Regions from separate parts of the Rhodococcus sp. G6(2025) genome, predicted to be linked through region 1. Evidence: riboswitches for the same ligand, from Rfam matches in the RefSeq annotation. Region 1 holds a riboswitch; each other region holds the start of a gene.

Evidence for each region. Region 1 has a riboswitch for S-adenosylmethionine ahead of ACLIVD_RS03690 (aminotransferase class V-fold PLP-dependent enzyme). Riboswitches for the same ligand answer to the same signal wherever they lie in the genome.
Region 2: it holds a riboswitch for S-adenosylmethionine, as region 1 does, so the genes downstream of both, ACLIVD_RS29980 (putative leader peptide) here and ACLIVD_RS03690 (aminotransferase class V-fold PLP-dependent enzyme) in region 1, are expected to answer to the same signal.
Region 3: it holds a riboswitch for S-adenosylmethionine, as region 1 does, so the genes downstream of both, ACLIVD_RS13175 (bifunctional o-acetylhomoserine/o-acetylserine sulfhydrylase) here and ACLIVD_RS03690 (aminotransferase class V-fold PLP-dependent enzyme) in region 1, are expected to answer to the same signal.

Annotation. Positions count from the first base shown of each region.
Region 1 is NZ_CP179750.1:761,981-766,590, forward strand. Features, by position in the region: gene ACLIVD_RS03680 (purine-cytosine permease family protein) at 1-834, opposite strand, end outside; gene ACLIVD_RS03685 (MlaD family protein) at 1,131-2,378, shown strand; SAM riboswitch class IV at 2,459-2,573, shown strand; gene ACLIVD_RS03690 (aminotransferase class V-fold PLP-dependent enzyme) at 2,625-3,920, shown strand; gene ACLIVD_RS03695 (putative leader peptide) at 3,949-4,017, shown strand; gene ACLIVD_RS03700 (LLM class oxidoreductase) at 4,067-4,610, shown strand, end outside.
Region 2 is NZ_CP179750.1:6,474,676-6,479,285, forward strand. Features, by position in the region: gene ACLIVD_RS29965 (ABC transporter substrate-binding protein) at 1-630, opposite strand, end outside; gene ACLIVD_RS29970 (amino acid ABC transporter ATP-binding protein) at 668-1,450, opposite strand; gene ACLIVD_RS29975 (amino acid ABC transporter permease) at 1,447-2,427, opposite strand; gene ACLIVD_RS29980 (putative leader peptide) at 2,572-2,646, opposite strand; SAM riboswitch class I at 2,654-2,750, opposite strand; gene ACLIVD_RS29985 (sulfite exporter TauE/SafE family protein) at 2,963-3,730, shown strand; gene ACLIVD_RS29990 (HAD-IIA family hydrolase) at 3,807-4,598, shown strand.
Region 3 is NZ_CP179750.1:2,907,557-2,912,166, reverse strand. Features, by position in the region: gene ACLIVD_RS13185 (MFS transporter) at 1-189, opposite strand, end outside; gene ACLIVD_RS13180 (NADP-dependent isocitrate dehydrogenase) at 388-1,611, opposite strand; SAM riboswitch class IV at 1,885-2,005, shown strand; gene ACLIVD_RS13175 (bifunctional o-acetylhomoserine/o-acetylserine sulfhydrylase) at 2,124-3,407, shown strand; gene metX (homoserine O-acetyltransferase MetX) at 3,404-4,528, shown strand; gene ACLIVD_RS13165 (DUF3017 domain-containing protein) at 4,560-4,610, opposite strand, start outside.

The sequences.
Region 1 (4,610 bases):
CGCGGTCAGGAACAGCCCGAAGAAGATGCCTGCCATGGTGGCCGCGACGATCGTACGGTCGCTGAACCGCACCCGGGAGATCCGCCTGCTGTAGTCGCCGAGTGTCGGGGCGTACGACAGCGGACCGCCGACGGCGAGCACCACGGCCAGAATCCAGGTGGGCCAGAACCCGCCGAGGAGATAGTCGCCGCTGCCCGACCCGCCGTCGAAGCGACCCCCGAACGCGAACACACCGAGCAGGAGCAGCGCGGCAACGACGGGCAGCACGAACTTCTGGAGCGCGACCACCGTGCCGTGGCCGAACAGCGCGACGGCCACGATCTCGGCGGCGATGATGCCGTAGCCGAGGGCGAGCATGCCGTTGTCGACCGGTGTGCCGAGCAGGCGGTGGGCGGCGGCGATCAGCGCGTCACCCGAGGTCCAGACCGCGATCGCGGCGTACGCGAGGGCGAAGAGCAGGGTGAGCCCCGAGCCGATCATCCGTCCGCTCACTCCGAAGTGCGCACCACTCGACACGGTGTTGTTCGTGCCGGTGCGCGGGCCCAGGAGTGACAGGGGAGCGATGAGGAGCGTGCCGAGTCCGATGCCGACCGCGCTGGCCGCGATCGCGCTGCCGAACCCGAGTCCGAACGTGATGGGGAGCCAGCCGAACACGATCACCGAGAACGCCAGGTTGCCGCCGAAGAACACGGCGAGCATGTTGAGCGGTCGCGAATCGCGTTCCGATTCGGGGATGTATTCCACGCCGATCGTCTCGACGTGTCCGAAGCGGTCCTCCGGCGGGGAGGGGGCGGTGTCGTCGAGGGGCGTCGTCGGGTCGAGATTCGTGGACACTGCGGACCTCACATTTCGGGGCGGAGGTGACTGTCATCACGTCCTGTTGGGAACCGAAGATATTCCAAACTGAAAATTCAGTCAAGACCGTCGAGTGACGTGCGCCACCGAGGGTGGTTCGGAGTTTGCGCTGCTACGGCGACCGGACTAGATATATGTGTGACCGCTTGTCTCACGTATCCCACTGTCATCGGAGTGCCTGTGTCTGCCGCCGCCATCAACAGTCATTTCGCGAACCGGTGCCTGCCAGCCGCAGCGGGGACGGCGTTCGGGCGACGCGACATCGAGGGTCGACGGTGAGGTCGCCGCTCGTCCGGTGGCAGCTGATCGGCTTCGTTCTCGTGGCTCTCACGGGCCTCGTCTACGTGGGTGCCAACTATGTGCGCCTGGGCAATCTCCTCGGGTTCGGCGAATACACCGTGCACCTCGAATCGGAGACGTCGGGCGGCATCTTCACCAATGCGGAAGTCGCCTACCGCGGCGTGCCGGTCGGCCGCGTCGGGGACATGTCCCTGACCCCGGACGGCGTCGTCGTCGAACTGAGGATCGACACGAGCGCGCCCGACATTCCCGCCTCCGCGAAAGCCGTCGTGGCCAACAGGTCGGCGATCGGCGAGCAGTACGTCGACCTTCGGCCCGCCACCGATCGGGGGCCGTTCCTCGCGGACGGGTCCCGAATCGCCGCCGCCGACACGTCGACGCCGGTGCCCGTCGAAGAATTGCTCGCCAGCACACGGGGATTGACGGAATCCGTGCCGATCGACGCGCTCCACACCGTCGTGACGGAACTCGGTGCGGCATTCGACGGCAAGGGCAAAGACCTTCAGTCGCTCGCGGATTCGTTGTCCGGGCTGTCGGGGTCGGGCTCCGAATCGCTCGATCGGACAATGGCTTTGGTGCGCGACGGTCGCACTGTACTGGATACGCAGTCCGAACAGTCCTCGGCGATCAAGGATTTCAGTGCCGACCTGGACTCGCTCGCGGATCGTCTGCGCAGCAGCGACCCGGACGTCCGGCGGCTGATCGACAACGGAAATCCGGCGAGCGATCTACTGGGGCAACTCGTCTCGGAGGCCGGACCCGGTGCCACGACGAACCTCGCCAACCTGTCCGTCACGGCGAAGGCGATCTCGGTGCAAGCCACCGCCCTGCAGACCCTGTTCGTGTACCTGCCGGGGGTGGCGGCAGCGTCGTCGACCATTGCGCCCGACGACGGAACCGTGCACCTGGGCCTGGTGGCCGAGACCAACAATCCGCCGTCGTGCACCGTCGGCTACGAGGGCACCCAGGCGATCCTCCAGGAGATGAAGCGGAACGACCCGAACTTCGACGACACGCAGCAGGACTTCCCGCAGAACACCGCCGCGTCCTGCGAAGCCCCACAGGGCAGTCTCACCGGCGTCCGCAGTGCGAACCGGATCGTGTTCGGCGACCCCGCCACCGTTCAGCCGTGGGACTCCACGCCCAAGAAGGACCCGAACAGGCTGGACCTCAACCCGATTGCGAATCAGCTCGCCCCGCTCCTCGGGGTGACTCCCAACTGACGCGAGTTCTCGGTCCCGGATCCGGGACCCTCCGGGTTTCGGGTTGACAACAGCGCGTCGATCCTGCAATCTTCGAAACAGGTCACGAGTACCAGCGTCAAGCCCCGGCTAGCTGGTCGGCAACCCTCCACCGCGGCGGGGTGCTCCGGGTGACGACCAGGCTGAGGTCCATACCGGACCCGGCAAGCGCGGACTCCGAGAGGGCACCGACCCTGCGACGAGTCCCTGACTACGAGGGATGTCGTGATGACTGCTGTACTGACCGCTGACGTGTGTGTTGCCCCCTTGGCCCAGGTTTCGGGCTCCGACCTGCGGGTTCCGCTCGTTCAGGGCGGCGACTGCGCCTACGTCAACTTCGACTACGCCGCCAGTGCGCCGGCGTTGGCGCAGGTGACCGACCGGATCGGGGCACTGCTACCGACGTACTCCAGCGTGCACCGCGGCGCCGGCTACGCGTCGCGGGTCTCGACCGAGTGCTACGAGAACGCCCGCGACTCTGTCGCCCGGTTCGTCGGAGCGGGGGAGGACCAGGTGGTGGTCTTCACCCGGAACACGACCGACTCGCTGAATCTGCTGGCCGGCTGCGTCCCCGGCAGCACCGTCGTCCTCGACATCGAGCATCATGCGAACCTGCTGCCGTGGAAGAACTCTCGCGTCGTGAGGGCGGCGGACACGCTGGAGGAGACGGTCCGCCTGCTCGTCGCAGAACTGTGCTCCAAGCCCACCGCCCTGCTCGCGGTGACGGGTGCATCCAACGTGACCGGCGAGGTTCTGCCGATCGCCGCCCTCGCCGAGGTGGCGCATCGTTGCGGCGCACGGATTCTCGTCGACGCCGCTCAGCTCGCGCCGCACCGGCGCATCGACGTCGAGGAGTGGGGCGTCGACTACCTCGCGTTCTCCGGGCACAAGCTGTATGCCCCCTTCGGCGCCGGTGTGCTGGTGGGCCGCCGGGACTGGCTGGACGCCGCCGAGCCCTATCTCGCAGGCGGCGGGGCGGTCCGGAACGTGACCGTCGAATCGACCCAGTGGGCGCCCGCCCCTGCCCGGCACGAGGCCGGAACCCCCAACGTGCTCGGCGCGGCGGCGCTCGCCGCCGCGTGCGATGCACTGTCCGAGCTGGACTTCGGCACGGTGGCCGCACACGAGGCGGCACTCACCGGCCGGCTCCTCGACGGCCTCGGCTCCGTCGACGGCCTGGAGTTCCTGCGGCTGTGGTCGGACGCCCCCGACACCGTGGGGATCGTGACGTTCACGATCGACGGGTTCGAGCCGGGAGAGATCGCCGCCTACCTCTCCGCCGAACATGGAATCGGAGTTCGCGACGGGCGGTTCTGCGCCCATCCTCTGCTGGGCCGCCTCGGCAGGCCCGACGGCGCCGTGCGGGTGAGTGTGGGTCTCGGAAGCTGCTCCGAGGACGTGGATCGGCTGGTCGACGCGGTGCGCACCCTGGTGGCGGGCCGCCGGAGCTGGACCTACGCCAAGGAGAGCGGCCAGTGGAATCCGGTGCCGGAGACGCGTTTTTCGCGGGACGCGCTAGTATGACCGCATGGCATCGCAGGCTGGGAGCACAATGATTGCTCACTGGTGCCGTCGGCATGTCGATCTGTGCCGAACCGCCTCGGGTATGTGTTCGAGCTGACCGTTCTTCCAGCTCCGTTTCATTCACACGTCATTCCCGAGGAACCCCTATGTCTCGAGACAATGCCTTCGTATCCCGTCCACTTCGCGTCGCCGTCGAACTGACCGGCTCCGGCCACCACCCGGCGGCCGAGGGTGCCACCGGCACGCGGCCGATCAACGGCGCGGACTACTGGGTGGACCTGACCGCCGATTCGACGGATCAGCTCGACCTCACGTCGTTCCCGCCGAACGTCGTCCGGATCCGGGCGTCCGATCTGCGTGAGGCGCAGCAGGAACGCGCACGGATCCGCGCCGAACTCGTCGCCGACGGTCGCGACCCCGACAGCGTCACCGTCCTGGTGGACCTCGAGGTGCTCATCGCCGTGGAGGCCCGCGCCGCCCGCAAGGAGCTGGCCCTCCTCGACAGCGCCCTGGCGACGCCCCGTGCTCCGGTGTCGTTGCAGTACATCGGAACTCCGGTCGGCCTCGCCGGACTCATCGCCGACATCCAGGCGGCAGGCGTCGCCGACGGTGTGACCGTGCTGCCGCTGTCGCTGCCCAGGGTTCTGGAGCAGCTCGTCGACGGCACCCTCCCGTGGCTGGAGGAGCGAG
Region 2 (4,610 bases), 2.3 Mb from region 1:
CGGTTCGAGCCCCGCCGCGACGTTCTGCTCACTCCACTTCACCAGCAGCGCTTCCTGATTGGTGCCGGAGGAGACCGCGATCTTCAAACCTGCGACGTCCTTGGGCTCCTTGATCTGGATGCCGCTGTCCTTCTTCGTCTCGAACGCGACCGTGTCGAGGCGGTACGTCGAGAAGTCGTACTTCTCCTTCCGCTCCTCGGTGACGGTGACGTTGGAGATGAACGCGTCGGCCTCCCCCGAATCGATGCGGACGAAGTTCTGCGCCCAGTCCGCCGCCTGGAGATCGACCTTCAACCCGAGAACGTCGCCGATCAGGTACGCGAAGTCGGTCTCCGAGCCGATGAGCGTCTTGTCGTCGTCGGCGTAGAAACGCAGGGGCGGGGCGGAACCGGCGCTGCCCGTCACGACGAGCGTGCCGCGGTCGCGAATCTGTTGGGGGACCTTCGCGGCGATCGACTCGACCTCGTCGGTGGTGATGCGATTCTGGTCGGCGGTGAGGTTGTATCCGGCAGCCGAGGTCGGCGCCGATCCCTCGTCCTCGACGTCGCCGCCCCCGCACGCGGCGGCGAGCAGCGCGACGGTGGTGAGGGCCGAGGCCAGAATTTTCGTACGGAACCGTGCGGTGGACATGTGCGCCTTTCGGGGATCCACACCGAGGTGTGGAGAATCAGAGAACTCGGGAGAGGAATGCTGTGGTGCGGTCGTGCTGCGGGTTGTCGATGACCTGCGAGGGCGGGCCCTGTTCCACCACGACGCCGGCGTCCATGAAGACCGCCGTGTCGGCGACCTCCCGCGCGAAGCCCACCTCGTGGGTGACGATCACGAGGGTCGCGCCGTCCCGTGCCAATTGCTTGATCACGGCGAGGACCTCGCCGACCAGTTCCGGGTCGAGGGCAGACGTGGGCTCGTCGAACAGGATCACCGCCGGGCGCAGTGCGAGGGCCCGGGCGATCGCGACCCGCTGCTGCTGGCCGCCGGACAGTTGTCGCGGGTACTCGTGGGCCTTGTCACCTACGCCCACCCGTTCCAGCAGCGCAATCGCCTCGGCCTCGACCTCGGCCCGGTCGCGGCCCTGCGCCGACACCGGCGCCTCGATCACGTTCTCCAGCACCGTGAGGTGAGGGAACAGATTGAAGTTCTGGAAGACGAATCCGATCCGGGAACGCTGCTTCAGGATGTCGCGTTCACGCAGTTCGTGCAGTTTGCTGCCCTTGCGCCGGTAACCGATGAGGTCGCCGTCGATGCGGATGGTGCCGCGGTCGACCTTCTCCAGGTGGTTGAGCGTGCGCAGCAGCGTGGACTTGCCGGAACCCGACGGCCCCAGGATCACCGTCACCTCGCCCTTGCGGACCAGCAGGTCCACACCCCGCAGGACTTCCAGTGCGCCGAAGGACTTGTGGACTCCGCGAACTTCCACCGCGTACTCCGCCGGATGGGCTTCGGTTGTCATTTCGTGGCGCCTCTCGGTACGGAGACACCGGCGTCACGGATCTCGGCGAACTTCCGGGTGAGCTTCTGCCACGGAGTCGGCGGCAGCGCCCGTGCCGATCCGCGCGCGTAGTGCCGCTCGACGTAGTACTGGCCGATCGACAACAGCGTGGTCAGGATGATGTACCAGATCGTCGCGACCATCAGCAGCGGCACGACGCGGCCGTTGCGGCCGAAGATCACCTGAACCTGGTAGAACAGTTCGGCGATTGCCATCGTCGACACGATCGAGGTGCCCTTGAACAGGCTGATCACCTCGTTCGCGGCGTTCGGCAGGATGCCGCGCATCGCCTGGGGCAGAACGATCTTGAAGAACTGGCGTCGGCGCGGGATGCCCAGCGACTGCGCCGCCTCGATCTGCCCGTGGTCCACCGAGATGATGCCGGAGCGGATGATCTCGGCGGAGTACGCGGCCTGATGCAGGGCCAGACCGATGACGGCGGCGGTGAAGCCGCTGATGACACCGTTCACCTCGAACGTGAAGAAGCCCGGACCGAACGGAATGCCCAGCGACAGAGTCTGATACAGGTATGTGATGTTGAACCAGAACAGGAGCTGCACGATCAGCGGAATCGACCGGAACGCCCAGATGTACACCCAGGCGATCACCTGCAACACCGGGTTGTGCGACAAGCGGCTGACCGCCAGCACCACACCGAGTGCGAATCCGAGGACCGTCCCCCACAAGGTCAGCTTCACCGTCATCCACAGCGCCTGCAGCACGGAGCCGGCGGTGAAGTACTTGGCGAACGTCGCCCAGTCCCATCCCGGGTTGGTCGCGAGGCCGTGGACGAACTGGGCGAGCAGTACCAGCACGACGGCGCTGACGACCCACCGCCACGGATGCCACCTCCGCGCCACTTCCAGCGCGGCGTCCCCGTCGCCGGACGGCACTGAATCGAGGGGCGCGGCCGAACGCGCCCGGACGGGGGCGCTCACGCTCCCTCACCACTTACGACAGACATCACTGAGGCGGCCTTTCACCTGGAAACGGGACTGGAGGAGGCGCGTCTTCCGCGGGATGCGGGCGCGCGTCAGGCGCTCACCGGGCGAAATGCCCGGTGAGCGTGCTGTGAGACCTCGTCAACAGTGGCAGGAGGTGGTCCGGCACAGGTCGATGTGCCGTCTGCGCCACGCAGGGCGCGCGGGGTAGTTCATGTGCTGCCTTCCATCGATCCCGGCGGTAGCACCCGCACCCGAAGAATTCGGAAGGGTTGCTGCGACGTCAACGAGCCAGGTCTCTCGGTCGCTCTGGATGGTTGAAGCGAACACTAGCCGCATTCCCGAACCCCGTCAACACGGGGTATTTCCCTGCAACACAGGGGAAATGGTGCCGATCGGCCGCAAGAATCACCGTGCGCAGAAGTACTGACAGACGGAGATCGATGCGGTTGAATGATGCGTGCAGCCCTGCATCTCCGTGGTCGTGCGACCCGGCTGCCGGGCCTTCCGAGGCCCTTGTAACGTCGCCTCGGTGACACCACTCGAAGTCATCGCGATCCTGGTAGCCGGTGTAGGCGCGGGCGCGATCAACGCCATCGTCGGCAGCGGCACGCTCATCACCTTCCCCACCCTGGTGGCGTTCGGGTTCCCTCCGGTGACCGCCACGATGTCGAACGCGATCGGCCTGGTCGCCGGTGGCGTGTCCGGCACGTGGGGGTACCGGCGGGAACTGGCCGGGCAGGGACCGCGGCTGCGGTGGCAGATCCCGGCGTCGCTGTGCGGTGCGGTTCTCGGCTCGTGGCTACTGCTGCACCTACCCGAAACTGTGTTCGAACTCGTCGTCCCGGTGCTGCTGATCCTCGCCCTGATCCTGGTGGTGCTGCAGCCGAAGATCCAGGCCTGGGCGAAGCAGCGCGGCAGCCACGAGGCGGGGCTGAGCCCGGCGCGCCTCACCCTGCTGACCGTCGGGACGTTCGCCGTGGGCGTGTACGGCGGATACTTCACCGCCGCGCAGGGCATCCTGCTGATGGGTGTGATGGGCGCGATCCTGCCGGAGAGCCTGCAACGGATGAACGGCGCGAAGAACCTGCTCTCGCTCCTCGTCAACGTTGTCGCCGCGACCGCGTACACGCTCGTGGCCTTCGACCGGATCAGCTGGGCGGCCGCCGGCCTGATCGCGGTGGGCTCGCTGTTCGGAGGCGTCCTCGGCGCCCGTTACGGCCGCAGGCTGTCGCCGACCGCATTGCGGGGAACCATCGTCGTCGTCGGCCTCATCGGCCTGTTCCGGCTGCTCGCATAGTCGCGCATGCACCCTCCCGCTCCCTCATACTGAGTCGGTGAGCAAAGACGTAGAGCACCCGGGCTGGACCTATCTGATGGACATGGACGGCGTTCTCGTCCACGAAGAGCACCTGGTCCCCGGGGCCGACCTGTTCCTCGCCGAACTCCGGGAGTCGGGTACCCCGTTCATCGTCCTCACCAACAATTCGATCAGGACTCCGCGCGACCTCCGCGCCCGTCTGCTCCGCACCGGCCTGGACATTCCCGAGGAATCGATCTGGACGTCCGCCCTGGCCACCGCGACGTTCCTGGCGAGCCAGCGCCCCGGCGGCAGCGCCTACGTCGTCGGCGAATCCGGGCTCACCACCGCACTGCACGACATCGGGTACGTCCTCACCGACAACGATCCCGACTACGTGGTCCTCGGCGAGACCCGCACCTACTCCTTCGAGGCGATCACCACCGCAATTCGTTTGGTGGAGAGGGGCGCTCGCTTCATCGCCACCAACCCCGACCCCACCGGCCCGTCCCGGGAGGGTTCCCTTCCGGCCACGGGATCCGTTGCCGCACTGATAAGTAGGGCCACCGGTCGCGACCCGTACTACGTGGGCAAGCCGAATGCGCTGATGATGCGCTCGGCGTTGCGGGCCATCGGCGCGCACTCCGCGAACACGCTGATGATCGGCGACCGGATGGACACCGACATCGTCTGCGGGCTCGAGGCCGGGCTGCAGACCATCCTCGTCCTCACCGGAATTTCGACGCGGGATTCGGTGGAACTGTTCCCCTACCGTCCCACCGCGGTACTCAAATCGGTCGCCGACCTGGTCGGCCGGACGTCGGATCCGTTCGGCGATGCGGCTCCGCCGCCCGTGAGTACTTCTTAACCGCGGGACGTT
Region 3 (4,610 bases), 2.1 Mb from region 1:
GTGCCCGGCCGTCGGCTCGGTGATCCCGAGACTCGACGCCATCTCGGGCAGTAGCCCCATCGCCACGAACTCGGTGGTCCCGATCCCGAAGCCACCGAGCGCGAGCGCGATCATGGCGAGCTTGCGGACGGACGGATGTTGGGCGATGACACCGAGGTGCTCGGGGCGGACGGGGGTGGAAGTGCTCACAGAAGGACTTTCGACTAGGCGGGGAGACGGCTACGCGGCGCACGGCGCCTCGTTGCGCAACGACCCACATCGAAATTCTCTTCCCCGGATTCCGCTTTTCGCGCCGCGAGCGACCGTGAGATGACTCACCCGGCCCGGAAACGCCGAACGGGACGCCCCGTGAGGGGACGTCCCGCTCGTAACGCTGTGGCTCGGTGCCTACTGCTCGGCGATGGCCTTCTGGAGGTTGATGTCCAGCGCACCGAGGAACTCCTCGGTGGTCAGGTAGCCCTGGTCGCCGCCGACCAGCATCGCGAGGTCCTTGGTCATCTGGCCACCCTCGACGGTCTTGATGACCACGTCTTCGAGCTTCTGGGCGAAGCCGATGACGTCGGGGGTGTTGTCCAGCTTGCCGCGGTGCTCGAGTCCACGGGTCCACGCGAAGATCGACGCGATGGGGTTGGTGGACGTCGGCTTGCCCTGCTGGTGCTGACGGAAGTGACGCGTCACGGTGCCGTGTGCGGCCTCGGCCTCACACGTCTTTCCGTCCGGGGTCAGCAGCACGGAGGTCATGAGGCCGAGCGATCCGAAGCCCTGCGCGACGGTGTCGGACTGGACGTCGCCGTCGTAGTTCTTGCAGGCCCAGACGTAGCCGCCCTCCCACTTGAGCGCCGACGCGACCATGTCGTCGATGAGACGGTGCTCGTAGGTGAGTCCTGCCGCGTCGAACTCCGACTTGAACTCGGTCTCGTAGACGTGCTGGAAGATGTCCTTGAACGCGCCGTCGTACGCCTTGAGGATGGTGTTCTTGGTCGACAGGTACACCGGGTAGTTCTGCTGCAGGCCGTAGTTGAGCGAGGCGCGCGCGAAGTCCTCGATGGACTTGGTGAAGTTGTACTGACCCTGGACGACGCCGCCGCCCTCGGGGAAGTTCACCAGCTCGTGCTCGATCGGCTCGCTGCCGTCCTCGGGCGTGTAGGTGATCATCACCTTGCCGGGACCGGGGACCTTGAAGTCGGTGGCGCGGTACTGGTCGCCGAAGGCGTGACGGCCGATGATGATCGGCTTGGTCCAGCCCGGAACCAGTCGCGGAACGTTGGAGATGATGATCGGCGCGCGGAAGATCGTCCCACCGAGGATGTTGCGGATGGTGCCGTTGGGCGACCGCCACATCTTCTTGAGACCGAACTCCTCGACGCGTGCCTCGTCCGGGGTGATGGTCGCGCACTTGACGCCGACGCCGTGCTTCTTGATGGCGTTGGCCGCGTCGACGGTCACCTGGTCGTCGGTCTCGTCCCGGTGTTCGATGCCGAGGTCGTAGTACTCGAGATTCACATCCAGGTAAGGATGGATCAGTTTGTCTTTGATGAACTGCCAGATAATGCGTGTCATCTCGTCGCCGTCGAGTTCGACGACGGTGCCCTCAACCTTGATTTTGGACATGGGTGCTTCGCGTCCTCCTAGGAAGTTTCCCTGGTTACACGGTTGCGGTCGCACTTTGTGAGTGGGTCCGCGAACGGTTCGCTTTTCAAACGTAGACGGTCAAGGCGGCCGCTGGGAGACCGCACGTAAACAAGACAAGCGTACTGCTATGCGCCACGCTCGCAACACGTGGGGCACGGAGGTCGTCCCTACTCGCGGGTAACTTTTCCCTGCTAGTGGCCCTGATCGGTGCCGTTTCCGGTCGTTCCACCCCAGCCGCTAAGATTCACTCCAGGTCATGAGTGCCAGCAACGAGCCCCGGCTAGCTGGCCGGCAACCCTCCACCGCGGTGGGGTGCCCCGGGTGATGACCTGGTTCCCTGATTCATACAACAGTCGGGTGACAAGCGCGGGTCCGACATCGGAGGTTCATGATGTGTTGTTGTTGTCGTAGATAGAGCACCAGACAAGCCCTGTGCGCGAACGAACCAGCAACTCCGTCGCGCCTCGTCAGACCACTGGAGTAGACAGCACATGACCGAGAACTGGTCGTTCGAGACCAAGCAGATCCACGCCGGGCAGACGTCCGACGCGACCACCAAGGCGCGGGCGCTGCCGATCTACCAGACCACCTCGTACACGTTCGACAGCACCGATCACGCTGCCGCGCTGTTCGGTCTGGCCGAGCCGGGCAACATCTACACCCGCATCATGAACCCCACCCAGGACGCGGTCGAGCAGCGCATCGCCGCCCTCGAAGGCGGCGTCGCCGCCCTGCTGCTGTCCTCCGGACAGGCCGCCGAGACGATCGCGATCCTGAACCTCGCCGAGGCGGGCGACCACATCGTCTCCAGCCCGCGGCTGTACGGCGGCACCTACAACCTCTTCCACTACACGCTGCCCAAGCTCGGCATCGAGGTCTCGTTCGTCGAGGACCCCGACGACCTCGAGCAGTGGAAGGACGCGATCCGGGACAACACGAAGGCGTTCTACGGCGAGACCATCTCCAACCCCCGCAACGACGTCCTCGACCTGCCGGGCATCTCCGGGATCGCCCATCAGCACGGGCTCCCGCTGATCGTCGACAACACGGTGGCCACCCCCTACCTGATCCGCCCCCTCGAGCACGGTGCGGACATCGTGGTGCACTCCGCCACCAAGTACCTCGGTGGCCACGGCACGGCGATCGCCGGTGTCATCGTCGACGGCGGCACGTTCGACTGGACCCAGGGCCGCCACGGCAACTTCACCACCCCGGACCCGAGCTACCACGGCGTCGTCTACTCCGAACTCGGACCGCCTGCCTTCGCCCTCAAGGCGCGCGTGCAGCTGCTCCGCGACCTCGGCTCGGCGATCTCCCCGTTCAACGCGTTCCTCATCGCCCAGGGTCTCGAGACGCTGAGCCTTCGCATGGAACGGCACGTGTCCAACGCGACCGCCGTCGCCCAGTACCTGGAGGCGCGGCCGGAGGTCGTGTCCGTCGGATACGCCGGGCTTCCGTCGTCGCCCTGGCACGACCGGGCGAAGCAGATCGCGCCGCGGGGTGCGGGCGCGATCGTGACGTTCGAACTCGCCGGCGGCATCGACGCGGGCAAGAAGTTCGTCAACGCGCTCACCCTGCACAGTCACGTCGCGAACATCGGCGACGTCCGCTCGCTGGTGATCCACCCGGCGTCCACCACACACTCCCAGCTGACCCCCGAGGAGCAGGCCGCCAGCGGCGTCACCCCCGGACTGGTCCGCCTGGCTGTAGGCATCGAAGGGATCGACGACATCATCGCCGATATCGAGACCGGACTCACGGCGGCGGCATCTTGACCGTGAGCGCTGTACAGAACCTGCCGGTGGCGGACGGACGTCTCGGCACCATCGACATCGGATCGCTCGAGCTCGAGAGCGGAACAGTGATCCCGTCGGTGTCCCTCGCCGTGCAGCGATGGGGTGAGTTGTCCCCGAACCGGGACAACGTGGTGCTCGTCGAGCACGCCCTCACCGGCGACTCGCACGTCACCGGACCCGTCACCGACGAACACCCCTCCCCCGGCTGGTGGACCGGGATGGTCGGTCCGGGTGCGCCGATCGACACCGACGAATGGTGCGTCATCGCGACCAACGTCCTCGGTGGCTGCCGCGGCACCACCGGTCCCGGTTCGATCGCCGAGGACGGGCGCCCGTGGGGCAGCCGTTTCCCGGAGATCTCCATCCGCGACCAGATCGCGGCCGAGAAGAAGTTCACCGACCTGCTGGGCATCGACAAGCTGGCGTCCGTCGTCGGCGGTTCGATGGGCGGAATGCGCGCGCTCGAGTGGGCCGTCACCTACCCGGACCAGGTGGCGTCCGCGCTCGTTCTCGCGGTCGGCGCCCGCGCGACCGCCGACCAGATCGGCACACAGACCACCCAGATCGCGGCCATCACCAGCGACCCCGACTGGCAGGGCGGCGACTATCACGACACCGGCCGGATCCCCCGGGCCGGACTGCGCATCGCCCGCCGGATCGCGCACCTGACCTACCGCAGCGAGGCCGAACTCGACTCCCGGTTCGCGAACTCGCCGCAGGACGGCGAGGACCCGTGGCGCGGCGGCCGGTACGCCGTCGAGAGCTACCTCCAGCACCAGGCCGACAAGCTGGTCGGCAGGTTCGACCCGAGCACATACGTGCTGCTGTCCGAGGCCATGAACCGGCACGACGTGGGCCGCGGTCGCGGTGGCATCGCCGCGGCGCTGGGGACGATCACCGCACCCGTCATCGTGGGCGGCGTCGACTCCGACCGCCTGTACCCGATCCGCCTGCAGGAGGATCTGGCCAACGACATCCCCACCTGCGACGGTCTGCGGGTCCTCAACTCACGGGACGGCCACGACGGGTTCCTCACCGAGGCCGCCGCCGTCGCGAAACTGCTCTCCGAGACGATGCAACTGGCCCGCGCGGGGCGCTGACCCCCGTGCGGGACGACACCCGCTCGGACCGCTAGTCGGTTCCGAGCGGGTCGATCGACACGGCCAGCCACACGATTGCGCC